4 regions of the Micromonospora sp. BQ11 genome follow, and region 1 is predicted to be linked to each of the others. Evidence: riboswitches for the same ligand, from Rfam matches in the RefSeq annotation. Region 1 holds a riboswitch; each other region holds the start of a gene.
What was found. Region 1 has a riboswitch for cyclic di-AMP ahead of ACTMSW_RS16720 (coiled-coil domain-containing protein). Riboswitches for the same ligand answer to the same signal wherever they lie in the genome.

Region 1 (7,226 bases):
TCGTGCCGAGCCTCCGGCGGGCGGAGGCCGTGGGCGTGTCCGACCTCGACGGGATCATCGACATCCACATCGCGCAGACCGTCGAGGCGATGCTGGCCAGCTCCGACGCGCTCGCCGCCGAGGTCGACGCCGGCCGCTGCGCGGTGGTCGGCATGTCGTACCGGCTCACCGCCGGCGAGGTCCGCACGGTGGCTGAAATGTCGGCGGACGGCCCACCGGCCGCGTCGGTCGACGTGCCGGCCGCCGCGACCGCCGCCTGACCGCTACGACGAGAGGGGCGCCCCCGACCGGGGGCGGCCCTCTCGTGCTGTCCGGTGGTCGTCAGAGCAGCGACACGTGGACGTGGTCGGTGTGGTTCGAGGGACCGCTGTACGACTTCCAGCCGGTCGCCGGGAACCAGATCTGCCGGTTCCAGATCACGTAGTAGATGCCGAGCCGGTCGGCGTTGCGGACCAGGAAGGCGGTCAGGTTGTTGCCGTACTTCCGGGTGTCGGTGTTGTGCCAGGGGCTGAAGCCGCTGTTCTGGAGCGACCAGTCGCAGGCGCGGCCCTTGGGATGCTCGTACGGCCCACCCGACCGGTGGCAGCCGACGAACCGGGTGAAGCCGGCCCGCTTGACCTCCTTGTACATGTGCAGCGTCCGGGGAGTGACGCAGCCGGAGGTGGTGGGGTCGTTCTCGCTGCACGACTCGGGCCGCCAGTCGCCGTCCCCCGTCCGGCCCGGTGCGATCTTCGCGACGGGTGAGGTGGCGTTGACCAGGCCGCCGGTCAGGCCGTTGCCGCCGACCAGGTCGAGGGCCTTCTCGGCCGCGACCCGGTCCCGGTTGAGGTCGTTGGTCAGGCGCTGCTGCGCCCGGACTTCGGTGTCGAGCGCCAGCTTCGCCTGTTCCACCCGGGCCTTGACCGCGTTGACCTCGGCGAGCTGCTTGGCGTTGACCATGTTCAGCTCGTCCAGGGCGCCCGCGCGCTGCACGAAGGAGTCGGGGGTCTGGGCCCCCAGCAGCATGGACACGGCGCCGATCCGCCCGGTCCGGTACGACTGGGCGGCGATCTCGTTGACCTGCGGCGCGAGCGCGTCCAGCTCGCGCTGGACCCGCTTGAACTCCTGCTGCAGCTCCAGCTGGCGCTTCTCCGACTTCCTCAGGGCCGCCTGGGCCTTCACGAACTCACGGTTCTTCGTCTCGATGACGTCGTTGAGCAACGTCGGCTGGGCGTCGTGGCCCGAGGGCTTCGGGGGTGTCGGTGCGGCGGACGCCGGGAGGGGCCCGGCGAACACGGCCAGCGCGGCGAGCACGGCCACCACAGGTGTCGACCAGCGGCGTAGGGGTGCCGTCACAATGTTCCCTTCCGTCGACCGCCGACCGGGTTAGCTGACGGGTTCGGGACGGAAGTGGCCCCTACCGCGTGCGCGGATTCACCCCAGGTACCTGGGTCCCCGGTTCGCCTCGCGGCGATTGGGCGGCGGCACCGCAGGCGCCGCTGCGCGCCTTCGGCGGTGACCGGCAGCGAGGTTACCCGACAGTCGTCCTGGGGATCTACGTCCGGAAGCCGACTAAACGAGCTATTTCGAAGCCAAAGCCGATGACCAGTGACGCGACTATCAGGCGGGTGGGTCCGCGTGATCACGCTACGCAGTTTCACCATGCGGTGTCCGTGCTCCTTCCTCGGTCGGGCCACCTGCCGGGGGTGGCGGGCGCGGTGTCCGTCGCGCGGGGGGCGCTGAGCGCCTCCAGCGCCTCCGCCCGTACCGCCGCGCGGGGGATCGGCGGTTCGGCGGGTGCGTCGCCGGCGGTGGCCGTACCGCCCCGTCGGCCGGCCGTGGTGACCACGGCCGCCAGCGCGGTGGTGAGCGGCACCGCGGCGATCAGGCCCAGGGTGGCGACCGCGCTCCGGACGATCTCCTGGGCCAGGAACTCGCTGGTGAGGATCTGGGTCACCGCCCGCGAGTCGGCGGTGAGCAGGAGCAGCACGGGCAGGGAGGCGCCCGCGTACGCCAGCACGATCGTGTTCACCGTGGAGGCGATGTGTGCGCGGCCGACCCGGGTCGCCGCCCGGTAGAGCTGCAACCGGCTCAGCCCGGGGTTGGCGTGCGCCAATTCGGTGACGGTGGCGGCCTGGGTGACCGTGACGTCGTCGAGCACGCCGAGCGAGCCGATGATGATGCCGGCCAGCAGCAGCCCGTGCAGGTCGACGTCGGCCTGGTACATCGACAGCGTCGTGGCGTCCTCGCTGCCGTACCCGGTCAGGTGGGCGGCCGCGGTGGCGAGGGTGCCGAGAACGCCGGTCAGCACCAGGCTGCCGAGTGTCCCGAGCACCGCCACGGACGTCTGCGCGGTCACCCCGTGGGTCAGATAGAGCACCACGAACATGATCAACGCGGCGCCGACGACCGCGACCAGCAGCGGCGACTGCCCGGCGCTGATCCCGGGCAGCACGAAGGTGAGCAGGATGGCGAAGCTCGCCGCGAGGCCGGCGAGCGCGGCCAGCCCGCGCCACCGCCCGAACGCGACGATGGCGGCGGCGAAGAGGGCCACGAGCCAGACCAACGGTGCGCCGCGCTGATGCTCCGCGATGTTGTAGGCGCTGGCCGTCGGGTCGGCCGGGTCGATCAGCTCCACCAGGATGATCTCGTCGCCCGCCTCGACGGTCGGTGCGCCCGGCCCGGCCGGGATCGGCGTCTCGACCTGCTGCCCGGCGTCCGGCCCCTCGTCGACGCGCACGGTCACCCGGCCGCACGGTCCGTCCGCGGCGCCCGGCGACCCCTCCGGGGTGTCGGGTCGCGGCGGGCAGGCTTCGCTGACGACTCTCGTCACGGTGCCGTGGTAGCGGGGTGGCTCGGTGCCCTGGTCCGTCTCGGGGGCGTTGCGGGGCCAGAGCACCAGGGCGGCGACCAGGGTGGCGACGAAGAGGGGGACCACCGTCGCGACGAGGATCCGCCGCACCCCGGGTGGGGTGGACGGAGCGGGACGGGTGTGGTCGGCGCCCATTGCGTGTCTCCCAACGAATCCTCAGACGGGTACGTGCCGGCGAGCCGGTCGGTTCAGAGTTCCGTGAGCCGGAGAGCCATCGGCCGAATGGTAGCCACCGCCACCTCCCGACACCGGTCGCAAGGCCCGGTGTCGGCCGTCGCACGTAAGGAAGGGCCCCCCGTTAACGCCTGCGGTAGAGGAAGGGCCCCCGCTTAACACCGGCCCCCGTCGGCCGGTCGGCACGCTAGCGTGGGCGTGTGCGGACGACGGCAACCGTGACGGCCGGGCGGTGGACCTGGCGGCTCCCGAAAGGTGCAACCGTGAACCCTCGTACCATCGCGCGCCGTGCCGTCCTGGCCGGCGTCACCGTCACCGCCGCCGTCGTGCTGACCGCCTGCGGCGGCGCTGACCACTCGTCCGGCGGGAACCACGGCATGCCCGCCGCCCCCTCGTCGGGCGCGAGCGCGGCGACCGTCGACGACGCGGACGTCATGTTCGCCCAGATGATGATTCCGCACCACCGGCAGGCCGTGGAGATGGCCGACCTGGCCACCGCCCGGGCCGGCGACCCGGAGGTCAAGCGGCTCGCCGGGCAGATCAAAGGTGCGCAGGGGCCGGAGATCGCCACCATGAGCGGCTGGCTGGCCGAGTGGGGTCGGCCGGTGCCGTCGCCCGGGGCCGAGATGCCGCACATGGGCCACGGCATGCCCGGGATGATGTCCGAGGCTGACATGTCGGGGCTGGCGGCCGCATCCGGCCGCGAGTTCGACCGACAGTTCCTGACCATGATGATCGCCCACCACGATGGGGCGGTGACGATGGCCCAGACCGAGCTGTCCGAGGGCGCCGACGCGCGCGCCAAGGACCTCGCGCAGCAGATCATCACGTCCCAGCAGGCGGAGATCGCCACGATGCGCAAGATCCTCGACCGGCTCTGAGCGGAACCGGCCCGCCGGGCGGCACCAGCCCTCGCCGGCCGCCGCCCTCGGGGCCGTGCAGCTTCGGGGAAAGTGCGTCCATCCCGCGTCGGATGGCCACACTTTCCGCGAAGTTGCGAGCGGGGAGCGGGGAGCGGGGAGGGTCAGCCGCGCTTCATGAGGCGGCCGACGGCGGCCATCATCTCGGTGGCCATCTCGTCGGCCCGGCCCTCCGCTGCGCCCTCGTGCATGCAGTGCCGGGCGTGCCCGTCGAGCAGGCCGAGGGCGACCTTGTCGAGGGCGGCCTGGATCGCCGAGATCTGGGTGAGGACGTCGATGCAGTAGCGGTCCTCGTCCACCATCTTCTCGATCCCGCGGACCTGACCCTCCACCCGGCGCAGCCGTGCGAGCAGCTGGTCCTTCGTCGCGGTGTAGCCCCGGACCGGGGCGGGCGTCGGTGTGGTCATGGCGACGAGTCTACCGTACCCCTCGGGGGTATGGTACGTTCTCGGTGTTGATACCCCTGAGGGGTATGATGGGCAGCGGCGAGAGGAGACTTCCGATGGTCACCAGCACGTACCAGGTCACGGGCATGACCTGCGGGCACTGTGTCAACGCGGTCAGCAGCGAGGTGGGCGCCATCCCCGGCGTCACCGACGTCCAGGTCGAACTGGCCACCGGCCAGGTCACCGTCACGAGTGAAGCCCCGTTGGACACCGACACCGTGCGCGCCGCCGTCGACGAGGCCGGGTACGACCTCGCCGGTGCGTGACGGGTCCATCCGACCCGGAGAAACCGAGGTAGCACGATGAACACGGCGATCAAGCTGAGCGGCTTCGCTCTCGGTCTCGCGGCGGTGTTCGGCACGGCGTACGGGGTCGGTCAGGTCGCCGGCCCCGTCGCCCCCGCCGCCGAAGCCGACCACGACGGCGACAGCGGTCATGGCGACGACAGCCACGGCGACAGCGGCGGTGCGGCGGACGACGCTCACCTGCCGGGCGGGTTGCTCGTCTCCGACCGCGGCTACACCTTCGAGCCGGTGGGCGCCCCGAGCGGGGAGTTCGCCTTCCGGGTCACCGGCCCCGACGGGCGGCCGGTGACCGCGTACGACGTCGCGCACGACAAGCGCATGCACCTGATCGTGGCCCGCCGGGACCTGTCCGGCTTCCGCCACGTGCACCCCGAGATGGCTCCCGACGGCACCTGGCGCGTCGACTCCCCCCTGGCCGGGCCGGGGGTGTGGCGGGCGTTCGCCGACTTCACCCCGACCGGCGGGGAGGCGTTGACCCTGGGCGCCGACGTGACCGTCCCCGGGGCGCTGGTCGAGCGGCCACTGCCCGCCCCGGCCACCAGCACCACGGTCGACGGCTACACCGTCACCCTGAGCGGCGCGCTCCAGCCCGGCCGCACCTCCGAGCTGACCCTCGCGGTGAGCCGGAACGGCGCGCCGGTCACCGACCTGGAGCCCTACCTCGGTGCGTACGGGCACCTGGTGGCGTTGCGGCGGGGTGACCTGGCGTACCTGCACGTGCACCCGGACGGGACGCCCGGTGACGGGCGGACCCGGCCCGGCCCGGAGGTGACCTTCTTCGCCGAGGTGCCGTCGGCCGGCACGTACCGGCTCTACCTGGACTTCCAGCACGGGGGTCGGGTGCGCACCGCCGAGTTCACCGTCACCGCGGGCACCCCGTCGGCGACGAGCGCCCCGGCGGCCACGAGCACCCCGGCCGTGCCGGCGCCGCCCACTCCGAGCCCGGGCGCCGACCACGGCACCCCCGGCCACGGACACGACTGACGGGAGCGCGCGATGACGACGACACGCGGGTCACTACCGGTGGCCCCGAACCTGGTCGAGCTGTCGATCGGCGGCATGACCTGCGCCTCCTGCGCGGCCCGGATCGAGAAGAAGCTGAACCGGATGGACGGGGTGACCGCCACGGTCAACTACGCCACCGAGAAGGCCACCGTCCGGTACGCCGACGAGATCACCCCGGCCGACCTGATCGCCACGGTGGAGAAGACCGGCTACACCGCCGTTCTCCCGCCGCCGCCCGCCGCCGCCGGTGCGGAGTCGACCGGCGAGCCGGTCGACGAGCTGCGTGGCCTGCGTACGCGGCTGTGGGTCTCGGCGGCCCTGACCCTGCCGGTGATCGTGCTGGCGATGGTGCCGGCCTGGCAGTTCGAGTACTGGCAGTGGCTGTCGCTGACCCTGGCCGCCCCGGTCGTGGTCTACGGCGGGCTGCCCTTCCACCGGGCCGCCTGGATCAACCTGCGGCACGGCGCGGCGACGATGGACACGCTGGTGTCGCTGGGCACCCTGGCGGCGTTCGGCTGGTCGCTCTGGGCGCTGTTCCTCGGCACGGCCGGCGTGCCGGGGATGACCCACCCGTTCAGCCTGGACATTGCCCGGGGTGACGGCGCCGGCAACATCTACCTGGAGGCGGCGGCCGGGGTGACGGTGTTCATCCTCGCCGGCCGCTGGTTCGAGGCGCGGTCGAAGCGGACCGCCGGGGCGGCCCTGCGTGCCCTGCTGGAGTTGGGTGCCAAGGACGTGGCGGTCCTGCGCGGCGACACCGAGACCCGGATCCCGGTCGACCAGCTCGCGGTGGGGGACCGGTTCGTGGTCCGCCCCGGCGAGAAGATCGCCACCGACGGGGTGGTGGCCGAGGGCAGCTCGGCGGTGGACGTCAGCATGCTGACCGGCGAGTCGGTGCCGGTGGAGGTCGGCCCGGGCGACACCGTGGTCGGCGCGACGGTGAACGCCGGCGGCCGGCTGGTGGTCACCGCCACCCGCATCGGCGGGGACACCCAGCTCGCGCAGATGGCACGGCTGGTCGAGGCGGCGCAGACCGGCAAGGCGGCCGTGCAGCGGCTCGCCGACCGGATCTCGGGCGTCTTCGTACCGATCGTGATCGCCCTCGCGGTGGGGACGCTGGGCTGGTGGCTCGGTACGGGGGCGGGCGCGACCGCCGCGTTCACCGCCGCCGTGGCGGTGCTGATCATCGCCTGCCCGTGTGCCCTCGGTCTGGCCACGCCGACCGCTCTGCTGGTCGGCACCGGTCGGGGCGCCCAGCTCGGCGTCCTGATCAAGGGGCCGGAGGTGCTGGAGTCCACCAAGCGGGTGGACACCGTGGTGCTGGACAAGACCGGCACCGTCACCACCGGCCGGATGACTCTGGTGGACGTGCGGCCGGCGGCCGGCGGTGACCGGGCCGAGCTGCTCCGGCTGGCCGGGGCGCTGGAGTCCGCGTCCGAGCACCCGATCGCCCAGGCCGTCGCGGCCGGTGCGGCGGAGGCCGGCACGTTGCCGGCGGTGACCGGCTTCGCCAACGTCGAGGGCC
Region 2 (7,226 bases), on a different contig from region 1:
CCCATCACGACGAGGTCGCCGTGCCCGAGGGGGAACCGCAGGCTCGGGGCGCCGCCGCCGCGCGGGCGCAGCAGGAGTGGGCGGGGAGAGCCGAAGGAGACGATGGCGACCATCGTGTCCGTGTGCGCCGAGCGGCCCTGGGTGTCGCCGTGCCAGGCGACGCTGTCGCGGCCGGTGCGGTAGAGGCACATGCCGGCGGTGACGAAGGGCTCGCCCAACTCCTCGGCGTAGTGCCGGGTGAGCGTGTCGCGGGCCGTGGTCAAGACGGGGTGGGGCAGCGACCGGCCGGCGCCGTACCAGCAGAGCAGTCGGGGGACGTCGACGTCCGAGTCGTACATCCGGCGGCGCTCGGCACGCCATGGCACGTCGCCCAGGAGGACGTCGAGGACGTGGTCGGAGCCGCGGACCCAGCCGGGCAGGTGGTCGACCCAGGCGCCTCGGCCGAGCTGGTGCCGGGTGACGTGACCGGTGAGCGGCCCCAGGGCGGGGCCCTCCTCGGCGAGATCCAGCATCGAGGGCTGGTACGCGACGTCCGCCACGCCCCGATCGTACCCCACCGTCGAACACCCGTACGATAACGGCCCGCCGGGTAAGGTCGCGGTCGGCCTCCGGCCACGAGCCCCGACCCGCGGGCACGGCCGGTGACGCGAAGCGTGAAGGAGTTGCCGCCGTGCTGGTGTTCCCGACGACCGTGGGCCGGTCCGCGTGACGGCGGCACCCGTCGCCGACCAGGTCGCGTCCGGCGGCACCCGCGCCTCCGGCGGGGCGGGTCGCCTGCCGTCGCTGACCGGGTTGCGGTGGATCGCCGCGATGCTCGTGTTCGGTTTCCACGCCGGCACGATGGGGATCGTGGCGGAGCCGGCCTACAAGGCGGTCGTCGACCGGCTGTTCACCCTGGGCCTGTCGGGTGTGCAGTTCTTCTTCATCCTCAGTGGATTCGTGCTGGTGTGGTCGGCCCGACCGGGCGAGGCGAAGCGGACGTTCCTGCGTCGCCGGCTGGCCAAGATCTACCCGAACCACCTGGTGATGTTCGCGGTGGTGCTCCTGGTCGGGTACGCGATGGCCGACCCGGTGAACCCCCGCGCCGTGGTGGAGAACCTCCTGCTCGTCCAGGCGTGGGATCCCACGCCGGGCATCTTCTACAGCGTCAACAACGTGAGCTGGTCGCTCTCCTGCGAGCTGTTCTTCTACGCGTGCCTGCCGTTCGCCCTGCCGCTGATCCAACGGACGCGTCCGGGTGTGCTGTGGGCGGTGGTCGTCGCCGTACCGCTGCTGATCGTCGCGCTCTGGCCGGCGCAGCAGCTGGTGCCGGAGGAGAGCCGCTGGTGGTTCACGCAGGTCTTCCCGCCGGTGCGGTCGCTGGAGTTCTGGATGGGCGTGGCCGCCGCCGAGCTGATGCGACGCGGCCGGTGGCGGGGGCCGGGGCTGGGCGTGGCCACCGTCGTCTTCGTGGCCACCTGGTTCGTCGCGGGGGAGTGGATCCGCGCCGAGCTGTGGGCGGGACTGCTGTCGGTCGCGTACATCCTGGTCATCACCGCCGCCGCGGACGCGGACGTCCGCGGTCGGCGGACGCCGTGGCGCAGCCGGCCCATGGTGTGGCTCGGTGAGGTGTCGTTCGCCTTCTACCTGGTGCACGTCTTCGTCATGGTCACCGTGCTGCGCCTCACCGGTCACCATGGTGTCGGCCTGACCGGGTGGTGGGGCCCGGCGGTGGTGGTGGGCTTCGGACTGGTCAACCTGGTCCTCGCCGGGCTGCTGCACCGCTTCGTGGAGACGCCGATGACGCGCCTGCTCGGGCCGCGCCGCCGCGCGGCGCCCGCGCCCGCGGGGGACCGGGAGGACGGTGCCGTGCCGGGTCCGTCGGCGGCGCCGACGCCGGCGCGGTCCGTCCCGTCGGCCCGGGCCGGGGACGAGGAGACGCCCCGGGTGTACGCGCATCACGGCGACCGCCTCTAGCGGTGTCCACCCTGGTGGATCGCGGGTGAAGGATGGGCGTCGACACGCCCGCCGGCAGTGCGGACCGACGGGGTCGGGGGTAGCGTGACGTCGTGCTTCCGGTCGCGCTCACCTGTCCGTTGTGGTGGGTGACGCGCTGGGCGTCTCGGCTGGTGGCCGGCCTCGCCCTGACCGGCGGCCTCACCCTGGGCGTCGCCGCGCCCGCCCTCGCGACGGCACCTGTCATGGCCGCCTCGGCCGTCGCCCCCGCCGCCTCGGGCGCGCTGCCCGGCCCGACGGTCGACGTCGCGCCGGACGCGCGCGCCGCCTCGACCACCATCACGGCGCTCGCCGGGGCGCCGGGCGACGGCGCGTCGTGGCTCCGGCCGGCGGCATCGCCGGTCGCCGCCGAGGCAGCCGCGTCCGCCGACCGGGTCGTGCCGGACACCGTCCTGCGAGCGCCCGTCGGCCGGGTCCCGGCCGCCCTCGGGTCCCGCGCCCCGCCGGTGGCCTGACCCGTCCGGGCGTACGCCCGCACCGCCTTCCCGAAGCTCCCCACCGCGCGTCCCGAGCCCCCGGCGTCCCCGCACCCGGGTGAGCCCGCACGGCGCACCCGACGTCGCTTTCGCTTCCCGAGTGAGGTTGCCGGCCATGGCCATCGTCCTGAACGAGTTCCTCCTCGACGTGCCCCGCGCCACCGTCATCTGGTCGGTGCTGCTCGTTCTCGCCCTGACCGTGCTCACCGTGCTCGTCGCCCGTCCCGAGCGCGAACGGCCCACCGACGACCCGCCCGCACCGCCCGTCGAGGACCTGGCGGACCTGCGCCGGTACGCGGACGAGGTGGCGGTGGCCGCGGCGGGGGCCGCGCAGACCGCCCGACGGCGCCGCCAGGCGTGGCTGACCGCGCAGGAGGAGGTGGACCGCACCTGGGCGGCGTACGACGAGGCGGAGACCGCCGCCCGCCGGTTCGTCGGCACCAGGGCGTTGCCCAGCCCCCGTACGCCCCGCACCCCGACCGAGTACGCGACCCGGGAGCGCTGGCTGCACCAGACCGCGATGGCCGCCCACTGGCGCGGTGACCTGTCCGCCCGCCAGCTCAGTGACGTCTTCGGCCGCCGGCACGGCTGGAACCCGCGTCGGCACCCGGTGGAGCAGGAGGTGGTGCTGGCCCGGGCGGTACGGGACGGGAAGCTCGCCGCGTACCGGGCCGCCGCCGAGCGGGAACAGGCCGCGTGGCGCAACGCCGAGGTGGCCGCGGAGGCGGCGCGGGCCCTCGCCGCCGAGGCGTACGCGGCGGCGGCCCGGCTGCGTCCGGGTCGGGTTCCGACCGCCCGGGAGGCGGCGGCGGTCCCACGCCGGGTGGCTGCCGCCCGGTGGCGGCCGGCCCGGGTGGGCTGAGTACCGGCCTGTCCGCCCCGCTTTCGGGCGGTACTGCTCCGTTAATTCCGTGAGCCCGGTCACATGATTGCGGAAAGGGGCACCCGCCGCACCGTGGTCGATTGCTCCCGATGGTTCGGGCACCATCATCCAGGTGTGTCCCGATGTCCTCCCCGAGGGCGTTTCTGCGATCGCCGTCCCATTGAATACCGTCAGTGGTTAACTGCCTGCAAAATTGCTGCCGCGGGCCAGGTTTACGCAGGTGGGAGCGGGTTGGCAGGCCGATGGCCGGCCAGTAGTGTCGCCTCGTCCGGTGCGGTACCCGATCGCAAGGAGCGACGCCGCGCCGACCCGCTCAATCGTGATGATCACGAACCGGGGACCCAGTGCACGTTGGGGTGAATCCGCAGGCCCACGGCCCGCGGTAGGGCGTACTTCCCGCCCGAATCCGTCAGCTAACCCGGTAGGCGGCACCGGAAGGAGTTGCACTCGTGCAGCACGCACCCACCCCCTGGTTGTTCCGCCGTCTCCACGGCGCCGCGGTACCCGTGCTCGCTCGGCCGGTGGCCGCGAGCTGACCCACCGCGCTGCCCGGTAGTCCGGGCGCTCTCCCCAGTAGTGGTCCACCACCGCGCCGACGTCGTCCGCGCGGAGGGCCCGTCGCTGTCCCGCGCGGCGGGGACCCGGTGTGCCGCTCGCCCCCCGAGACCGTGGAGGAACATGTGAAGCACCACCTCAAGCGACAGCTCCGTCGACTGGCCGCCGAGCGCCCGTACCAGGTGGCCGCCGCGTCGGCCGCCGCGCTCGTCCTCGCCTCCGGCGGTCCCCTGATCACCGGCGGCGACGACGCCCCGGCCGCCGCACGGACCCCGGCCGGCGTGGCGGAGCTGCGCGGCGACACCACCGTCGCGTCGCGCGGCGAGGCCCGCGCCGCCGCGGCCCCGTCCAGCGCCACCCCGTCCGGCGCCGCCCCCGCGTCGCCGCGCGCCGCCACCAGCACCGCCGCCGCGGACCCGGACCTGACCCGCAGGCCGGAGCCGCCCAAGGCGCCGAAGCGCAAGATCCTGGAGTACGACTACCAGGCGCAGACCACCTTCTTCAACTGCGGTCCGGCCGCGGTCCGGAACGCCCTGAGCGCCGCCGGCATCGCCCGCAGCCAGGACCAGCTCGCCGGCCCGCTCGGCACCGACCAGTTCGGCACCGACTCGGTCGAGGACACCACCCGCGTCCTCAACGCCGTGGTCAAGGGCGACCCGTACCGCAGCCGGATGATCCCGGGCGGCGCGGCCACCCCGGCGCAGATGGACCGGCTCCAGGCCGACGTGGTCGCCGCCGTCACCGACGGCCGTGGCGTCGTGGTCAACGTGGCGGGCACCGCCACGGACACCGAGGGCGGCTGGCACTCGTTCCCCGGCGGCCACTACATCGCGGTGGTGGGCTACTCCGACGACGGGCGTCTGGTGCGGATCGCCGACTCCGCCGATCCGGCCGTCCCCGCGTACTGGATGACCACCATCGACCTGGCGAACTGGGCCGCCACCCGCGGCTACTCCGCCTGACCGACACGCTCCGCGACGGGCGTCGACCTCCGCAGGAGGGGTCGGCGCCCGTTGTCGTACCCGCGTCGCGGCTCTCGCCCGGCGGGTCCGGCCGGTGGCAGACTGCGCGCATGGTCGATGACTCGGGTGACCGGGACGGGCGCCCCGTCCTGCTGCTGCTGCACGGCATGGGCGCGACGGGGGAGGTGTGGCTGCCGTCGGCGCCGCTGCTGGAGCGCCGGTGGGCGGGGCGCTGGCTGGCGCCGGACCTCGCCGGGCACGGCTGGTCACCGCCGCTGCCGGCGTACTCGTTCGCCGGGCTGGCCGACCGGCTCGCCGGGAGTCTCGCCCCGACCGACCGGCTCGTGGTGCTGGGGCACTCGCTCGGCGGCGTGGTCGGCCTGGCGCTGGCCGCGCGTACGGCCGGACTGCCGGTGGACGCGGTCGTCGGGCTGGGCATCAAGGCGGTCTGGTCGCCCGGGGAGCTGGCGAAGGCCGGTGACCTGGCGGCGCGGCCCGTGGCCTGGTTCGCCAGCCGGGACGAGGCCGCCCGTCGCTACCTGCGGGTCTCCGGCCTGGCCGGGCTCCTCGCGCCCGACCATCCCGTGGTCGAGGCGGGCCTGCGGCAGCTCGACGGGCGGTGGCGGCTGGCGATGGACCCGGTCGCGTTCGGCGTGGGAGAGCCCGACCTGGCGGCCCTGCTGGCGGCGACCGACGTGCCGGTGGTGCTGGCCCGGGGCGAGAACGACCCGATGGTCTCCGACGCCCAGCTCAAGGAGTTCGGTGTCCCGGTCGTCACGCTGCCCGGCCTCGGGCACAACGCCCACGTCGAGGACCCGGAGGCCGTTCTCGCCCTCGTCGACCCGTACCGCTGACGTGCGCCGGCGGCCGGGCGGGAGGAACCGCCCGGCCGCCGGCCCCGGGTGTCAGTAGGAGCAGCCGCTGGAGGGCAGGGCGGACGGGGCCGGGACCGAGGCGCCGTCGTAGAGGGCTAGCAGCATCTGCTGCGGGCAGCGGTTCCCGCCGTTGACCCGGATCTCCAGGTGCAGGTGCGGTCCGGTGCTGTTGCCGGTGTTGCCGGTGTACCCGATGACCTGGCCGGCGCTGACCCGGCTGCCCGCCGCCACCGAGCGGGACGACAGGTGGCAGTACTGGTAGTACGCGCCGTCGTCGCCGGAGATGCCGATGCCGTAGCCGCAGCCGCCACCGACGTGGCTGATGGTGCCGGCGGTGATCGCGTAGGTCGTCACGCCGGTGTTCGTGGGCAGGTCGATGGCCGGGTAGTCGTGGTGCGGGTCGTCGTACTCGCTGCGCGGCAGGACGGACCGGCCGATGACGAGGCTGTAGTTGCCTCCGCCCTGCCCGTCGCCGATGAGCCACTGCCAGGTGGTGGCGCCGACGGTGGTGCCGCCGGTGAGGCCCCGGCTGGCCTTGAAGGAGTTGACCGCGGTGGTGGTGCTGGCGCCCCAGGCCCCGTCGACGGTGAGCCCGTGGCCGTACTTGTTGAGCGCGGTCTGCAGGGCCCGGACCGCGTTGTTGTTCGCGCCGACGTCGAGGGTGACGACCAGCCGGCTCCAGGTCAGCGGACCGACGATGCCGTCGGCGGTGAGGCCGTTGGCGGACTGGAAGGACTGCACGGCCGAGACGGTCCCGGAGCCGTAGTAGGTGTCCACGCTCAGCGTCCGTCCGTGGTGGCGCAGCAGGAACTGGGCGGAGGTGACGTTGGCGCCGGACATGCCGCTGCTCAGCGTGGGCCAGGCGGGGGTGGCGGCCTGTGCGGCGGTCGGGCCGACGAGCACGGCGACGGCGGTGAGGGCCGCGGCGCCGAGCCAGGTGAGCATCCGGCGGACGGTGATAGCCATATGGCGCACTCCTTGGGGTGGAGGGGTGCGAGCGGCGTCGGGGGCGCGCCGCGTCGACCGGTGCCCGGGGCGGACGGGCTCCGTCCGCCGGTCCGGGAACGCCGGTTCCGCCAGTATGGTGATGAAGATAAATATTTACAACGGTGTGAACTTGGAAAGATTATTTCGCCAGCTCAGGCCGTGGGGGAAAGTGGCGCGGTGTCCCCGGCGCGCGGCGTGGGCACCGCCGCGACGCCGTCGATCTCGCGACGCGCGGCCGCGAGGAACCCCTCGGCGTACGTCTCCACGGGGAAGTCCCCGAGGTAGCGGGTCCGGGTGGCCCACCGGGCCGCCGCGAGCGGATCGGTGTCCAGCAGCCGGTCGAGGACGTCGTCCACGTTGGACATGTCCCGCCGCAGCACGTAGCCCGACCCGGCGAGGGGGAACTCCGCCACGAACGCCTCGCCCCCGTCCACCATGTCGGTCACCGCGTACGGCTTGCCGGAGTAGAGGTAGTCGGAGATGACCCCGGAGA
Region 3 (7,226 bases), on a different contig from region 1:
CGATCAGCTCCGCGGTGGCGAAGGGCTTGATCACGTAGTCGTCGGCGCCCAGGTCCAGGCCCGCGATGCTGGCGTCGCCGCCGGCGCGGGCGGAGAGCACCACGATCGGCAGGGTCCGGGTCGACGGCTCGTCGCGCAGCCGGCGGACCAGCTCGAAGCCGTCGACGTCGGGCATCATCACGTCGGTCAGAACCAGGTCCGGCGGGTCCCGGTGGATGGCGGCGAGGGCGGCCTGCCCGTCGCCGACGGTCTCCACCTGCCAGCCCTGGCCGGTGAGCAGGCGGACCAGGTACGCGCGCATGTCGGCGTTGTCGTCGGCGACCAGGATCCGTGCCCCGCGCGCCGCGTACGCGGAAGCAGCCGCCGACGCGGACGCCGCGTCGGTCAACCAGCCGGTCGCCTCCTGGACGGCGGCTCGGGCGGTCAGACCCCGGTCCGGAACGTCGGTCGCCGGCGGCGCGTCCCGGCCGACCGTCGCCCAGGGCAGCGCCACGGTGAACGTGGCCCCCGTCCCCACGCGGCTCTCCACCCGTACGTCCCCGCCCTCCAGGCGGGCCAGTTCCCGGACCAGGGCCAGGCCGATGCCGGTGCCCTCGTGACTGCGGGAGCGGGCGCCCTGCACCCGGTGGAACCGCTCGAACAGGCGGGGCAGATCCTCCGGGGCGATGCCGATGCCGGTGTCGGCGACGATCAGCCGCACCTCCTCGTCATCGGCCTCCACGGCGACCCGGATCGCGCCGACGAACGTGTACTTCAGGGCGTTGGACAGCAGGTTCGTGACGATGCGTTCCCAGCCGACCGGATCGACGCCGACCGGGCGGGGCAGCGGCGGGCAGACCACCTCCAGCCGCAGACCGGCCCGCTCGATGGCGGCCCGGAAGACGCTGGCCAACTCGGCGGTGAGGCCCGCCAGGTCGATCTCGCGGGCGTCGCTGCGCGCCTGGCCGGCCTCCAGGCTGGAAAACGTGAGCAGGCTGTTGACCAACGTCAACAGCCGCGTGGCGTTGCGCCACGCCGTGTCCACCCGCTCCCGCTGGGTGGCCGGCAGCGGATGCTCCGGATCGTTGAGGGCGTCGGCCAGCGGACCGAGCATGAGGGTCAGCGGGGTACGGAACTCGTGGCTGACGTTGGTGAAGAAGCTCGTCTTCACGCGGTCCAGCTCGGCCAGCGCCTCGGCGCGCCGCCGCTCCTCCTCGTACGCGGACGCGTTGCGGACCGCGACCGCCACCTGCTGCGCGAGCAGGTGGAAGAAGGACCGGTACGCCTCGTCCAGTCCCCGGCTCGGGCTGACCCCGACGAGCAGCACCCCCAGCGGTTGGTCCGCCTCGGCGGACGGCAGGGGAAGAGCCAGCGCCGAAGCGACCGGGTCCTCCCACGGGCCGCCGGTCAGGGCGAGTCGGTCGCCGACACCGGTGACCTCGGTGACCGTGCCCGCCGCGCCTTCCCCCAGGCCCCAGTCCCGCCCGTCGCCAGCCGGCACGCTCTCCGGAAGCGCCGCGGCCACCAGGTCACCGCCGACGCACGCCGCCCGCCGGAGCAGGCTGCCGTCGCGCAGGTAGATCGCGGCGAACGGGACGTCCAGCGGGTACCCGCCGATGGCCCGGGCCAGCCGGTGGCAGGTGCCGGCCACGTCCACGGTGCGCCCGTCCCCGCCGACCGTCAGGTCCCGCAGCAGCCGCAGCCGGCGCTCGCCGACCACCTGCTCGGTCACCTCGCTGCACACGGTGAGCACCCCGACCGTACGGCCATCGTCGTCGCGGGCCGGCGCGTGCGAGACGCTGAAGTACGCCTCCTCGCGGTAGCCGGAGCGGTCGAGCAGCAGCTGGAGGGCCGGCACCCAGCTGGCCACCCCGGTCGCCATCGCGTCGTGGATGAGCGGGGCCAGCACGTCCCAACCCTCGGCCAGGGTGACCCGCACGTCGTCGCCGAGCGCGCCGGGGTGCTTGTCCCCGATCAGTGCCGAGTAGGCGTCGTTGTAGAGCTGGGTGAACTCCGGCCCCCACAGCAGCAGCATGGGGTAGCGGGACGACAGCACCATCCGCACGGCGGCGCGCAGGCTCTGCGGCCAGCCCTCGACCGCGCCGAGGGGCGTCAGGGACCAGTCGAGCCGGGCCATCAGCCGCCCGGTGTCCCCACCACCGACGAAGAGGTCACCCACCCGTTGCGTCACCCTCGACCGAGTCCCATCGCAGCCCCGTTCCGGGGCCGACCACCCCTTGCTGGCGTTAGCTGCCCCATCCTGGCACCTGCGGACGCTCGCGCATCCGTCGCCACCCCGGAGGTGATCTGTACCCCCGGGCATCCGCATCCACACCTGTGGCCCCGCCACAGGTGGCGGCCAAGGGGGGCGGGCGATCACAGGTACGGGTGGGGCGCAAGTTGGCGGCTCGTGCTCCCGTGCGTGGCGGTGAGGAAGTTCACGAGAAGTGGGCAATCGGCGCGAAGCGCTCCTAACGTCGAGCGGGTTCGCGACGCGAACTCCACGGTCGGTAACGCCTAATCCTGCCGCCGGCCGTCGGTACCCGTCACCAGGCATGGAGCGGGGGACCCACACGTTCCTCGGTGCACGTCACCTCGGGGTGAAGCCGCCTCGGCGGCCGGGCTCCTCGGCCCGAACCCGACAGCTGACCTCGCAGGCGTGGAGGACACATCGATGACATCTGACTACCAGCCCCGGCACCGTCGCACCGCCCGTCGTACCGCTCTCGGCACGCTCGCCGTCGGCGCCGTGACCGGCGCGGTGGCGATCTTCGGCCCGGCCGCACCGGCGCAGGCCGCGAGCGTCAACTGGGACGCGATCGCCGAGTGCGAGTCCAGCGGCAACTGGAGCATCAACACCGGCAACGGCTACTACGGCGGCCTCCAGTTCGCCCAGGGCACCTGGGAGGGCTACGGCGGCCTGAAGTACGCCAAGCGGGCCGACCTGGCCAGCCGCGGCGAGCAGATCGCGGTCGCCGAGCGGGTGCTCGACGGCCAGGGCATCGGCGCGTGGCCGACCTGCGGCAAGCGGGGCGGCTCCACCAAGGCGTACACGCCGAAGAAGGCCGAGCGGTCCTCGGAGTCGGGCACGACGAAGCGCGACTCCGGCACGACGAAGCGCGACTCGGGCAACGACCGCTCGACGCGGAACACCACACCGTCGAGCAGCGGCGAGAGCCACGTGGTCGAGCCGGGCGACACCCTCGCCAAGATCGCCACCTCGCACGACGTCGACGGCGGCTGGCGGGCGCTGTACGAGCGCAACGAGCGCGTCGTCGGCGACGACCCCGGGCTGATCTTCCCGGGTCAGCGGCTCAGCCTCTGACGCGTACCCTCCTCGACGACGCCCGGCCGGCACCACCGGCCGGGCGTCGTCGCATCGCCGTCCGCGACGGCTCGTATCCTTTCCGCGAACCTTCTCGTGGTCGTCGAGCATGAAAGGACACGGTGTGAGCAACCGGGCCGAGACGTTGGAGTTCCAGGCCGAGGCACGTCAGCTGCTCCAGCTGATGGTCCACTCGATCTACTCGAACAAGGACGTCTTCCTGCGCGAGCTGATCTCGAACGCCTCCGACGCCTTGGACAAGGTGCGGCTGGCGTCCCTGGTGGACAAGGACCTCGACGTCGACACCACCGACCTGCACATCGCCATCGAGGTGGACCGGGACGCGCGGACCCTCACCGTCCGGGACAACGGCATCGGGATGTCGCGGGACGAGGTGGTCCAGGTGATCGGCACGATCGCCAAGTCGGGCACCGCGGAGCTGCTGCGGACGCTGCGCGAGTCCTCCGACGCGGGTACGTCGCAGGAGCTGATCGGTCAGTTCGGAGTCGGGTTCTACGCGGCGTTCATGGTGGCCGACCGGGTCGAGCTGGTCACCCGGCGGGCGGGGGAGAGCGGCGGTACCCGCTGGGAGTCGACCGGCGAGGGCACCTACACCGTCGAGGGCATCGAGGACGCGCCGCAGGGCACCTCGGTCACCCTGCACCTGAAACCGGTCGACACCGAGGACAACCTGCACGACTACACCGCCGAGTGGACCCTGCGGGAGATCGTCAAGCGGTACTCCGACTTCATCGCCTGGCCGATCCGGATGAGCGTGGAGCGCCCCGGCGCCGACGGCGACGCCCCGACCGTCGAGGTGCAGACCCTCAACTCGATGAAGGCGCTCTGGGCCCGGCCCCGCGACGAGGTCGACGAGGCCGAGTACCACGAGTTCTACCGGCACGTCAGCCACGACTGGGCCGACCCCCTCGAGGTCGTGCACATGCGGGGCGAGGGCACCTTCGAGTACGAGGCGCTGCTCTTCCTGCCGTCCCACGCGCCGCTGGACCTGTTCTCCCCGCAGGGCCGCCGAGGGGTGCAGCTCTACGTCAAGCGCGTCTTCATCATGGACGACTGCGAAGCGCTGATGCCGAACTACCTGCGCTTCGTCAAGGGCGTGGTCGACGCGCACGACCTGTCGCTGAACATCTCCCGGGAGATCCTCCAGCAGGACCGGCAGATCCAGGTCGTCCGCCGTCGGCTGGTGAAGAAGGTGCTCGCCACCGTCCGCGACCTGAAGACGAAGCAGCCGGAGAAGTACCGGACCTTCTGGACCGAGTTCGGCCCCGCCGTCAAGGAGGGCCTGATCGACGACACGGAGAACCGGGACGTCCTCCTGGAGATCCTGTCGGTCGCCTCGACCCACGACCCGGCCGAGCCCACCGACCTCGCCGGGTACGTCGGCCGGATGAAGGACGGCCAGACGGACATCTACTACGCCACCGGCGAGTCCCGGACGACCATCGAGAACTCGCCGCACATGGAGGCGTTCCGGGCCAAGGGCTACGAGGTGCTGCTGCTCACCGACCCGGTCGACGAGGTGTGGGTCGAGCGGGTCGGCCAGTACGACGGGAAGACGCTGCGGTCGATCGCCAAGGGTCAGGTGGACCTCGACACCGAGGAGGAGAAGGCCGAGGCGGAGGCCGAGCGGGAGCGGCAGCGCACCGAGTACGCCGACCTGCTCACCTGGATGGGCGGGGTCCTCGCCGACGCGGTCAAGGAGGTCCGGCTGTCGTCGCGGCTGACCACCTCCCCGGCCTGCGTCGTCGGCGACGCCCACGACATCACCCCGACGCTGGAGAAGATGTACCGGGCGATGGGGCACGAGGTGCCGTCGGTCAAGCGGATCCTCGAACTCAACCCGGGGCACCCGCTCGTCACCGGCCTGCGCAAGGCCCGCGAGCAGGGCGGCACCGAGGAGTCGCTGAAGGAGACCGCGGAGCTGCTGTACGGCATCGCGCTGCTCGCCGAGGGCGGGGAACTGGCCGACCCGTCCCGGTTCACCCGGATCCTCGCCGACCGGCTCGCCCGTACCCTCTAGACCCGCGCAGGGGGAGGCCGCCGCCCGGCGACCTCCCCCTGCCCGCCGGTCCGATGCCTACCAGAGCACGCCCGGCGCGGGGATCTCGGTCCCGGCGGCGAAGAAGTCGTGCCACTTCACTCCGCTGCCCAGGAACGACGAGCCGGTGGACCGGGCCACGAACGCGTCGGCCGCCGGGCCGCGCGTGAACACCACCAGGTCGTCGCGGCCGTCGCCGGTGACGTCCCCGGCGCCCGGAACCTCGCCGCCGTACGCGAACGAGTCGTGCCATTTCACCGCCGTGCCGACGAACGACGAGCCGGTGGAGAGGGCGACGTACACGTCTCCGGTGCCACCCCGGGTGAAGGTGGCGATGTCGTCGCGGTTGTCGCCGTTGAAGTCGCCGACGGTCGGGATCTCCGAACCCACGGCGAAGAAGTCGTGCCACTTCACCGCCGTGCCGACGAACGACGTGCCGGTGGAGAGGGCGACGTACACGTCGGCGGTGCCGCTGCGGGTGAAGGTGGCGATGTCGTCGCGGTTGTCGCCGTTGAAGTCGCCGACCAGGGGGATCTCCCAGCCGACGGCGAAGAGGTCGTGCCACTTGACGGCGGTCCCCACGAAGGACGAGCCGGTGGAGCGGGCGACGTAGACGTCGGCGGCCGCACCGCGGGTGAACGTGGCGATGTCGTCGCGGTTGTCGCCGTTGAAGTCGCCGACCACGGGGATCTCCCAGCCGAAGGCGAAGGCGTCGTGCCACTTCACCGCCGTGCCGACGAAGGACGAGCCGGTGGAGAGGGCGACGTACACGTCGCCGGCGCCGCCCCGGGTGAAGGTGGCGATGTCGTCGCGGTTGTCACCGTTGAAGTCGCCGACGAGCGGAACCTCGTTGCCGAACGCGAAGGCGTCGTGCCACTTGACCGCCGTGCCCGCGAAGGACGAGCCGGTGGACAGCGCGACGTACACGTCCCCGCTGCCGCCCCGGGTGAAGGTGGCGACGTCCACGCGCCCGTCGCCGTTGAAGTCACCTTGGCCGCTGCCGAAACCGTCGTTGCCCGAGAACAGCATCCGGTTCGGCGTCTCCGGCCGGGCGTCGGTGATGACGCCGGTCGTCGCCTGGTTGACGATCGTGGCGGCCACCTGCGCGGGCGTGCTCGACGGGCTGCGCTGGAGGATCGTGGCGGCCGTGCCCGCCACGTGCGGGGACGCCATCGAGGTGCCGGAGAACACCGCCGTGGCCGTGTCGCTGGCGATGCCCGCGGACGTGATGCCCGCCCCGGGGGCGAACAGGTCCACGCAGCGGCCGAAGTTGGAGGTGCCGGAGCGGGCGTCGGCCGAGGTCGCGTTCGCCACCGTGACGGCGGCCGGTACGCGGGCCGGCGAGAAGCCGCAGGCGTCGGCGTTGTCGTTGCCGGCCGCCACGACGACGGGGATGCCGGCGGCGACCGCCCGGTTCACCGCCGCGTCCGCCGCGGTGTTGCCCCCGCCACCGAGGCTCGCGTTGATGACCGCCGGTCGTGCGCCGTTGGCGATCACCCAGTCGACGCCGGACACGAACCAGGACCACTGGCCGCTGTTGGCGCAGTTCAACACCCGGACGGCGTGCACCCGGACGGCCTTGGCCACCCCGTGGGCGGTGCCGCCGACCGTGCCGGCGACGTGGGTGCCGTGCCCGTGGCAGTCGTTGCCGTTCCGGCCGTCGCCGACGAAGTCCGCGTCCCGGCTGGCCCGTCCGGCGAAGTCGGTGTGCGTGGACCGGATGCCGCTGTCCAGGACGTACGCGTGCACACCGGCGCCGGTGGTCGGGTAGGTGTAGGCACCGTTGAGCGGCAGCCGTGGCTGGTCGGCGCGGTCGAGTCCCCACGAGGTCGGGTTCGGCTGGACGTCGGTGCCCCGCATGTG
Region 4 (7,226 bases), on a different contig from region 1:
GGCGACCGAGGCCGTCGAAGGAATACTCTCGGTCGCGGCCCGCGTACTGATGAGGCGCCCGGGGGACGGGCGAGTGGAGGTGCTCGCGTGAGCCTGTCGATGGTGAAGTCGGTTCTGCCCGGTGGTGTCATGGAGATCGCTCCGCGTGGCGAGGTCGACGTGGACACCGCGTACGAGGTGCGCGAGGCGATCGCCGAGGTACTGGCGAAGGGCCGTCCGACCCGCATCGAGCTCAACATGCGACTCGTCACCTTCATCGACTCCGTCGGCATCAGCGCGATGGTCGCCGGTTTCCAGACCGCTGAGGTGAGTGGCGTCAAGCTCGTCGTCACCGAGCCGAGCCGGTTCGTGCACCGGCAGCTCTGGGTGACCGGCCTGCTGGGCCTCTTCGGGGCTCCCGAGCCCTACTACGCCGCCACCCCGACACCCGAGGTCCTACCCGGCGCCTGAGGCCGCGGCGGAGCAGACAGAGCCGGCGGGGCCGGGCGGTCCAGGTCGATCAACCCCGGCCGGTCAGTCGAGGCCGGTCAGGTCGACGTCCGAGACCTCGACGACCGCCCGGATCGCCGTCACCGAGGCGTACCCGGCGGCGAGCAGCGCCACGTCGGTGCCGGCCTGGGCCGCCTCGCCCGGCTCCTCCAACGAGGTCCGCACGAAGCCGTGCCCGGCCTCGGCCACCGTCATCTGCACCTGACCGAAGCTGGCCAGGGTGCCCCGACGCACGCCGCGCAGGCGCCCGTGCGGAAGGTCGGGGGAGTTCACGTTCAGCACGCTCCCGGCCGGTCCGGCGGTCAGCCGGGGCAGCAGGTCCAGGGCGACCCGGGCGGCGGTGGACCAGTGCCGTTCGGCGTCGCGTACGCGGGCGGCGGCGGCCACCGCGGCACCACCACTGACCGCCGTGGCCTCGCCGGCGGTGAGCACGTCCAGGGAGACGGCCAATGCGCGGCAGCCGTTCGCCGCGGCGGTGAACGCGGCGCCGACGGTGCCGGAGTGCAGCACCGCGCGGCCGGCGTTCGCGCCGCGGTTGATGCCGGAAAGGACCACCGTCGGCGGCGGTCCGAACGCGCCGTGCACCGCGATGAGCGCGATGAAACCGGGGGAGCCTCCCACCCCGTACGCGGGCACGCCCTCCAACTCGGGCAGCGGGTGCTCGCGGACCACCACGTGCCCGTCGCGCTCGACGGCGGTCATCGCGGCGCTGGTGCCGCTCGCCTCCTCCAGCGGTGCGGCGACCACCACGTCCAGGCCCCGGTCGACGGCGGCGCGGGCGAGGGCCTGGATGCCCGGCGCGGCGATCCCGTCGTCGTTGGTGACCAGCACCCGGAGGCTCATCGGTCGGCCGCCCGATCGGCCAGCTCCTCCGGCGTGGTCCGCTCCTGGGGCCGGCTGCCCGCCGGGGTCAGACGCACCCGGTCGACGAGTCCGGTGATCGAGTCGAGCCGCCCGGTGCCGAGGCCGTGCCGCGTCACGTTCAACGCCCCGGCCGCCGCGCCGGTCCGGATCGCGGTGCGGACGTCGCCGCCCCGGGCCACGACGGCGGCGACCCCGGCGGTCATCGAGTCGCCCGCGCCGCGCGGGTCGGCGGCCTGCAACCGGGGCATCTGCACCTCGAAGACCTCACCGTCGACCAGGGCCAGGGCGGGCTTGTCGGCCCGGCTCACCACGACGTTCTGGGCACCGGTGTCGTGCAGGTCGTAGATCGCACGGACGAGTTCCTCCTCGTCCTCCCCGGCGGCCCGACCGTCGGCGATCAGCTCCTCGTGGCTGACCTTGAGGAAGAAGACCCCGCTGTCCAGGACTGCGGTCAGGTGCTCGCCGGACAGGTCGACCACCACCCGGCCGCCGTTGGCGCCGAGGTCGGCGGCGAAACGCTGGTACAGCTCGGCGGGGACCAGCCCCGGCTCGTTCGGTCCGCTGAGCACGCTGACCGGGGCGCGCAGACCCTCGCCGAGCGCGAGGTTGTAGAGCTCGTCCAGCTCGTGCCGGCTCAACGGCTGACCGGGCACGTCCACCACCTCCCGCCGCGAGCCGTCGCGGCGGTCGTGCACGTATCCGCCGCTGCCCGTCTCGCGGACCACCACCTTGAGGTCGGCGCCCTCGCTGACCAGCAGGGGCTCCAGCACCTGACCGATCTCGCCACCGAGGGCGGTGCAGAGGACCACGTCCACGCCGAGTGAGATGATCATGCGGGCCTGCCACACGCCCTGCCCGCCGGGGTGCAGGTGCAGCTCCGGGTTGTCGCTGGGCTGGTCGACGGTCACCGTCAGCCGGGGTGTCGGCGCGAAGACCATCACGTGCCCGCTCATCGCTCGTGCCCGCTCATCGCTCGTACCCGCTCATCGGTCCCGCCCTCCGCAGCCTGGATGCCTTCCGTGATTCCCCACGAGCTGACCGTAGCCAGAACGGCCGGCGAACGTCGGTGGTCCGGCGGGTGGCGGGCGGAGCGTTGCCAGCGCTGCCGTCGTGGGCGAGGATCGGGCGACGAGACGACGGTGGGAGACGGCGTGCCGAGGCGTGATTCCTTCACCTACACCGTCCAGGCCCGCTGCACGCCGGCCGAGGCCGTGGCGCTGCTGGCCGACCCGCGACGACAGGCCGACCTGCATCCGCTGATCGTCCGGGTCCGCAAGGTCCGGACCCGGCCGGGTGCCCTGGCCAGCTACGCGATCACCGACCGGCTCGCCGTCGGGCCCCTGCGTCTCCCGCTCACCTACCGCGCCGACCTCCTGGTCGCCGACCCGGACGAGGTGGTCACGGTGGCCCGGCAGCGGCCCGCGACGACGGTACGCAACCACACGCGGCTGCGGGCCGAGCCGGACGGCGTGCTGCGGATCGACGTGGAGATCGTCCTCACCGCTCCGGCGCCGTTGTTCGGCTACGCCTTCGCGCAGGCGCGCGCCGCGCACCTGGCCCTGGCCAGCCGGCTGGGCGCCGCCCTCGACCCGGGCCCGTCGTCGACCTGACCGGCCCGTCGGGTGCCCACGACCGTCGTCAGCGGCCGGCCGGCGCCGCGGCCCCCGGCCGCCGCCCACCGGTGCGGTCCGCGCGCCGCAGGCGACCCCATGGTTTGTACGTCGAGAGCACCGTCGCCACCAGCATCAGCGTGCTGGACACCGCCGGGGCGACGACCAGGTCGATCCGTTCGGCGTGCGGCAGGGCGGCACCGACCGCGCCGGCGTGCCGCAGTCTCGGCGTGAGGAGCAGCAGCACCAGCGTGGCGAGGACGGTGGTGAGCACCAGCTTCACCGCCACCCAGCGGTGTCGCAGCAGTCCCCACGGTGTGAGCAGCGCGCTGGTTACACCGATCACCCACACGAGCACGCCGAGCGGCGCGAAGAGCAGCGTGGCGACCAGCGCGGCGACCGGGTAGACGGTGTCCGGGTCGGCGCCGCGCAGCACGGCGACGCCGAGGGTGAGCAGCACCAGGTCGGCGCCGAGCCAGCCGACCGAGCTGACCACGTGCAGCGTGAGCAGGGCCTTGCGGGCCGGCGGTGCGAGTCGGGTCATGTCAGGAGATGCTGCCGGTCCCGCGGTGGCCCGTCGTGGGCCCGGCGACGACACCCTGCGTACGTCGGCCGACGTACGCGACGGCCCCCGGTGAGCCGCCGTGAGGCGTCCACCGGGGGCCGAGGGTGCCGGTCAGTAGACCGACAGGTGCACGTGGTTGGTGTGGTCGCTGGACGGGTCGCCGTTGGCGCCGCTGTACGACTTCCACCCGCTGCTGGGCAGCCAGATCTGGCGGTACCAGATCACGTAGAGCACGGCGAGCCGGTCGGAGTTGTCGACGAAGAACGCCGCCAGGTTGTTGCCGTACGTCCGGTCCCCGCCGGTGGCGTCACCGCCGAAGCCGCTTTTCTGCGCGGCGAAGTCACAGGCGCGGCCCTTCGGGTGCTCACCCGACCCGCCGGGCCGGTAACAGGAGACGTACCGGGTGAAGCCGGCCGCCTTGGCCTGGTTGAGCGCGTGCAGGGTGCGTGGCGTGATGCAGCCGTTCGCCGGGGTCGGGTCGTTCACGCTGCACGACTCGGACGGCCAGGAGCCGTCGGAGTTGCGCGGCGCCGGCTTTGCCCTCGTGCTGGCGGTGCGGCTGCCGCTGCCGCTGCCACTGCTGCTCGGTGGGTCGGACGCCCGCTCGTTCGCCACCGTGAGGGCCTTCTCCGCCTGCTGCTTGCGCTTGGCCATCACCGTCGTCTGCTTGGTCTGCTCGCGGATCTCGACCTCCACGGCCAACTTGGCCTGGGCGGCCTTGTCGCGGGCCTCCTGGAGCTGGCGCAGCGCCCGGTCCTCGTTGGCGGCGACCTGGTCCAGCGCGGCGGCGCGGTCCATGAAGCCCTCCGGTGAGCTGCTGTTCAGCAGGGCGGAAGCGGAGCCGAGGCGACCGGTGCGGTAGGCGAGACCGGCGATCTCCCCGACCTGCCGGCTCCGCTCGGCCAACTCGGTCTCGGTCCTCTTCACCTCGACGGCGAGCTGCTGTTGCCGCTTGACCGAGGTGTCCAGGGCCCGTTTGGCGTCGAGGTAACCCTTGCTGGCCGCTTCGAGCTGAGCTCGCAGAGCGGGGGTGCCGCCCTCCTCGTCCTGCCCGGGGGCGGCGAGAGCGGTGGTCGGGACAGCGGCGGCGCCGGCGGGGACCGGTGTGCCGCCGAGGGCGACGGCGAGCGTCGCGGCGATCAGGGCCGCCGTCCGGGCGGCGCGTCGTCGTACGGGTGTGGGCATGCAGATGTCCTTCCGTCAGCCGCCGACCGGGTTAGCTGACGGGTTCGGGACGGAAGATCCCTACCGCTGACGCGGATGCACCCCAGGAACATGGTTCCCCGGTTCGCCGTGGCAGGCGATTAGGCGGCGGCCACCGCCGGCACCGGTGGGTGCCGCCTGGCGGAGGCCGGATCAGAGCCTACCGGTGCTGGTGGGACGCGTGCAGCGGTGGTGACGCATGGTGCACACGCCCTTACCGACAAAACCGGCATAAGCACACTTTACACACTCTGATTTAAGGAGATGCTCAACACCACTCGACTGTCCCGCAGGTCCCGGGAGTCGCGCCGGGCTCGATCTGCAACGTGGCGTGGTCGATGCGGAAGTCCTCCCGCAGCGCCGTCCGGGCCGCCGTCAGCACGGCGCCGACCTCGGCGTCCGGGGCCATGGTGAGGTGCGCCGAGGCCACGTCCATGCCCGAGGTGAGAGTCCAGACGTGGAGGTCGTGCACCTCCGCGACGCCGGGCACGGCGGCCAGTCGGTCGTGCACGGCGGTCACCTGGAGGTGCTCCGGGGCCGCCTGGACCAGGATCCGCAGCGCGGACCGCCCCAGCCGCCACGTGCGGGGCAGGATGAACACACCGATCGCGACCGCGACCAGGGGATCGGCCCACCACCAGTCGGTGACGGAGATCAGCAGGGCCGCCCCGATCACCCCGAGCGAGCCCAGCAGGTCGCCGAGGACCTCCAGGTACGCCCCCTGGAGGTTGATGTTCTCCTTGGCGCCGGGGCGCAGCAGGCCGAAGGCGACGAGGTTCGCCAGCAGGCCGAGCACGGCCACCACCAGCATCGGGCCGGTGGAGACCTCCGGAGGGTCACCGAACCGGCGTACCGCCTCGACCACCACGTAGACCGCCACGCCGGAGAGCAGCACGGCGTTGGCCAGGGCGGCCAGCACCTCCAGCCGGTACAGCCCGAAGGTGCGCTGCGGGTCGGAGGTGCTCCGCCGGGTGGCGGTGATCGCGGCCAGGGCCATGCCGATGCCGAGCACGTCGGTGAACATGTGCCCGGCGTCGCTGAGCAGGGCCAGCGAGCCGGTACGGAGGGCCGTCACGGCCTCGACCGCCATCAGCGCGAAGAGCAGCGCGAAAGCGGCCCAGAGCCGCCCTCGGTGGCGGTGTGCGGCGTTAGCGACCGAACCGTGGTGGTGGTCGTGCCCTGCGCCCACGCGGAAACCTCCGTCGCAGTCCGGACCCACGTCAAATCTATGCTCACATCGCAATGTGTGCAACTGAAGTCGGTCTGGTGGACGTCCGGGGTCAGCCCGTCGGTTCGACGGTGGTCAGCCGCTGGGTGGCCCGCGACAGGGCGACGTAGAGGGTCCGTACACCCGAGCCCGGATCGGCCCGGATCTCGCCCGGCGCGACCAGCACGACCCCGTCGTACTCCATGCCCTTGGCCTCCAGGCTGGTCACCACCTGAAGCCGCGGGACTCCCAGGCCGCCCAGCCAGCCCGCGACCTGGTCGCGGCGCGGCACCGGCGTGATCACACCGACGGTGCCCTCCACCTCCGCGAGCAGGGCGGTGGCCGCCTCGACGACGGTGGTCTCCAGCTCCGAGGCCGGCACCACCAGCTGCACCGGTTCCACCCCGGTCGACCGCACCGCGGTCGGCAGCGGCAGGTCGGGGTAGAGCCGGCGGATCTCCGCCGCCGCGACCGCGAAGATCTCCGCCGAGTTCCGGTAGTTGGTGGTGAGGGTGAACTGGTGCCGGCGCCGCCGGCCCAGCGCCTGGTCCCGCGCCCGGGCCAGCTCCTGCGGGTCCCCGGTCCAGGCGGTCTGCGCCGGGTCACCGACCACCGTCCACGACGCCAGCCGCCCCCGGCGGCCGATCATCCGCCACTGCATCGGCGACACGTCCTGCGACTCGTCGACCACGACGTGCGCGTACTCGCGGTAGTCCTCCGGCCGTTGCCGGGCCGCCTCGCGGGCGGCCCGCTGCCGGTCGGCGAAGGTGCTCAGCTCGCGCACCCCGCCGGCGAGCTGGAACGGGTCCCGCTTCGCGCGGGCCGGCTTCATCGGCTTGCCGAGCAGCTCGTCCAGCTCGTCCAGCAGGGCGATGTCCGCGATCGTCAGACCCTCGGTGCCCAGCGACCGGTACGCGTCGCCCAGCAACCGGATCTCCCGACCGGAGAGGATCCCACCGGCGTACCGGCGCAGCCGGTCCGGGTGGGCCAGCCAGCCGAGCACGTGGCGAGGGTGCAGGCGCGGCCACCACGCCTTCAGGAACTCCCGGAACTCGGGCCGCTCGGCGATCTCGCCCTCGAAGGCGCGCTGCTCGGGCAGCCGGCCGATGGCCAACCGGCGGGCCTGCGCCCACAGCGCCGCGAACACGCCGTCGAAGCCGGCCCGGCGCACCTCGTTGCGACGGGCACCCCGGTGCAGCACCCGCTCCCGGATCCCGTCCAGCTCCCGCCGGTCCAGCCGGAGCAGTTCACCCCGGTACAGCAGCCGCAACTCGGCCGGGCCGTCCGG

Region 2: another riboswitch for cyclic di-AMP. It lies ahead of ACTMSW_RS27500 (C39 family peptidase); the one in region 1 lies ahead of ACTMSW_RS16720 (coiled-coil domain-containing protein).
Region 3: another riboswitch for cyclic di-AMP. It lies ahead of ACTMSW_RS29950 (transglycosylase family protein); the one in region 1 lies ahead of ACTMSW_RS16720 (coiled-coil domain-containing protein).
Region 4: another riboswitch for cyclic di-AMP. It lies ahead of ACTMSW_RS06225 (coiled-coil domain-containing protein); the one in region 1 lies ahead of ACTMSW_RS16720 (coiled-coil domain-containing protein).

Annotation. Positions count from the first base shown of each region.
Region 1 covers NZ_JBQHDB010000007.1:80,656-87,881, reverse strand. Annotated here, with positions in the region: gene ACTMSW_RS16725 (carbonic anhydrase) at 1-260, shown strand, start outside; gene ACTMSW_RS16720 (coiled-coil domain-containing protein) at 322-1,335, opposite strand; cyclic di-AMP (ydaO/yuaA leader) riboswitch at 1,340-1,470, opposite strand; gene ACTMSW_RS16715 (YibE/F family protein) at 1,637-2,986, opposite strand; gene ACTMSW_RS16710 (DUF305 domain-containing protein) at 3,289-3,906, shown strand; gene ACTMSW_RS16705 (metal-sensitive transcriptional regulator) at 4,050-4,352, opposite strand; gene ACTMSW_RS16700 (heavy-metal-associated domain-containing protein) at 4,448-4,657, shown strand; gene ACTMSW_RS16695 (hypothetical protein) at 4,694-5,680, shown strand; gene ACTMSW_RS16690 (heavy metal translocating P-type ATPase) at 5,693-7,226, shown strand, end outside.
Region 2 covers NZ_JBQHDB010000017.1:12,242-19,467, forward strand. Annotated here, with positions in the region: gene ACTMSW_RS27480 (alpha-ketoglutarate-dependent dioxygenase AlkB) at 1-512, opposite strand, end outside; gene ACTMSW_RS27485 (acyltransferase family protein) at 706-1,956, shown strand; gene ACTMSW_RS27490 (hypothetical protein) at 2,049-2,450, shown strand; gene ACTMSW_RS27495 (hypothetical protein) at 2,587-3,333, shown strand; cyclic di-AMP (ydaO/yuaA leader) riboswitch at 3,655-3,797, shown strand; gene ACTMSW_RS27500 (C39 family peptidase) at 4,023-4,871, shown strand; gene ACTMSW_RS27505 (alpha/beta fold hydrolase) at 4,982-5,725, shown strand; gene ACTMSW_RS27510 (peptidoglycan-binding protein) at 5,777-6,712, opposite strand; gene ACTMSW_RS27515 (CDP-glycerol glycerophosphotransferase family protein) at 6,886-7,226, opposite strand, start outside.
Region 3 covers NZ_JBQHDB010000020.1:86,286-93,511, reverse strand. Annotated here, with positions in the region: gene ACTMSW_RS29955 (ATP-binding protein) at 1-2,158, opposite strand, end outside; cyclic di-AMP (ydaO/yuaA leader) riboswitch at 2,484-2,654, shown strand; gene ACTMSW_RS29950 (transglycosylase family protein) at 2,654-3,304, shown strand; gene htpG (molecular chaperone HtpG) at 3,429-5,345, shown strand; gene ACTMSW_RS29940 (S8 family serine peptidase) at 5,403-7,226, opposite strand, start outside.
Region 4 covers NZ_JBQHDB010000002.1:479,528-486,753, reverse strand. Annotated here, with positions in the region: gene ACTMSW_RS06250 (STAS domain-containing protein) at 130-450, shown strand; gene surE (5'/3'-nucleotidase SurE) at 514-1,332, opposite strand; gene ACTMSW_RS06240 (1-phosphofructokinase family hexose kinase) at 1,329-2,306, opposite strand; gene ACTMSW_RS06235 (SRPBCC family protein) at 2,505-2,963, shown strand; gene ACTMSW_RS06230 (DUF2269 domain-containing protein) at 2,992-3,507, opposite strand; gene ACTMSW_RS06225 (coiled-coil domain-containing protein) at 3,640-4,713, opposite strand; cyclic di-AMP (ydaO/yuaA leader) riboswitch at 4,718-4,849, opposite strand; gene ACTMSW_RS06220 (cation diffusion facilitator family transporter) at 5,000-5,920, opposite strand; gene ACTMSW_RS06215 (HelD family protein) at 6,012-7,226, opposite strand, start outside.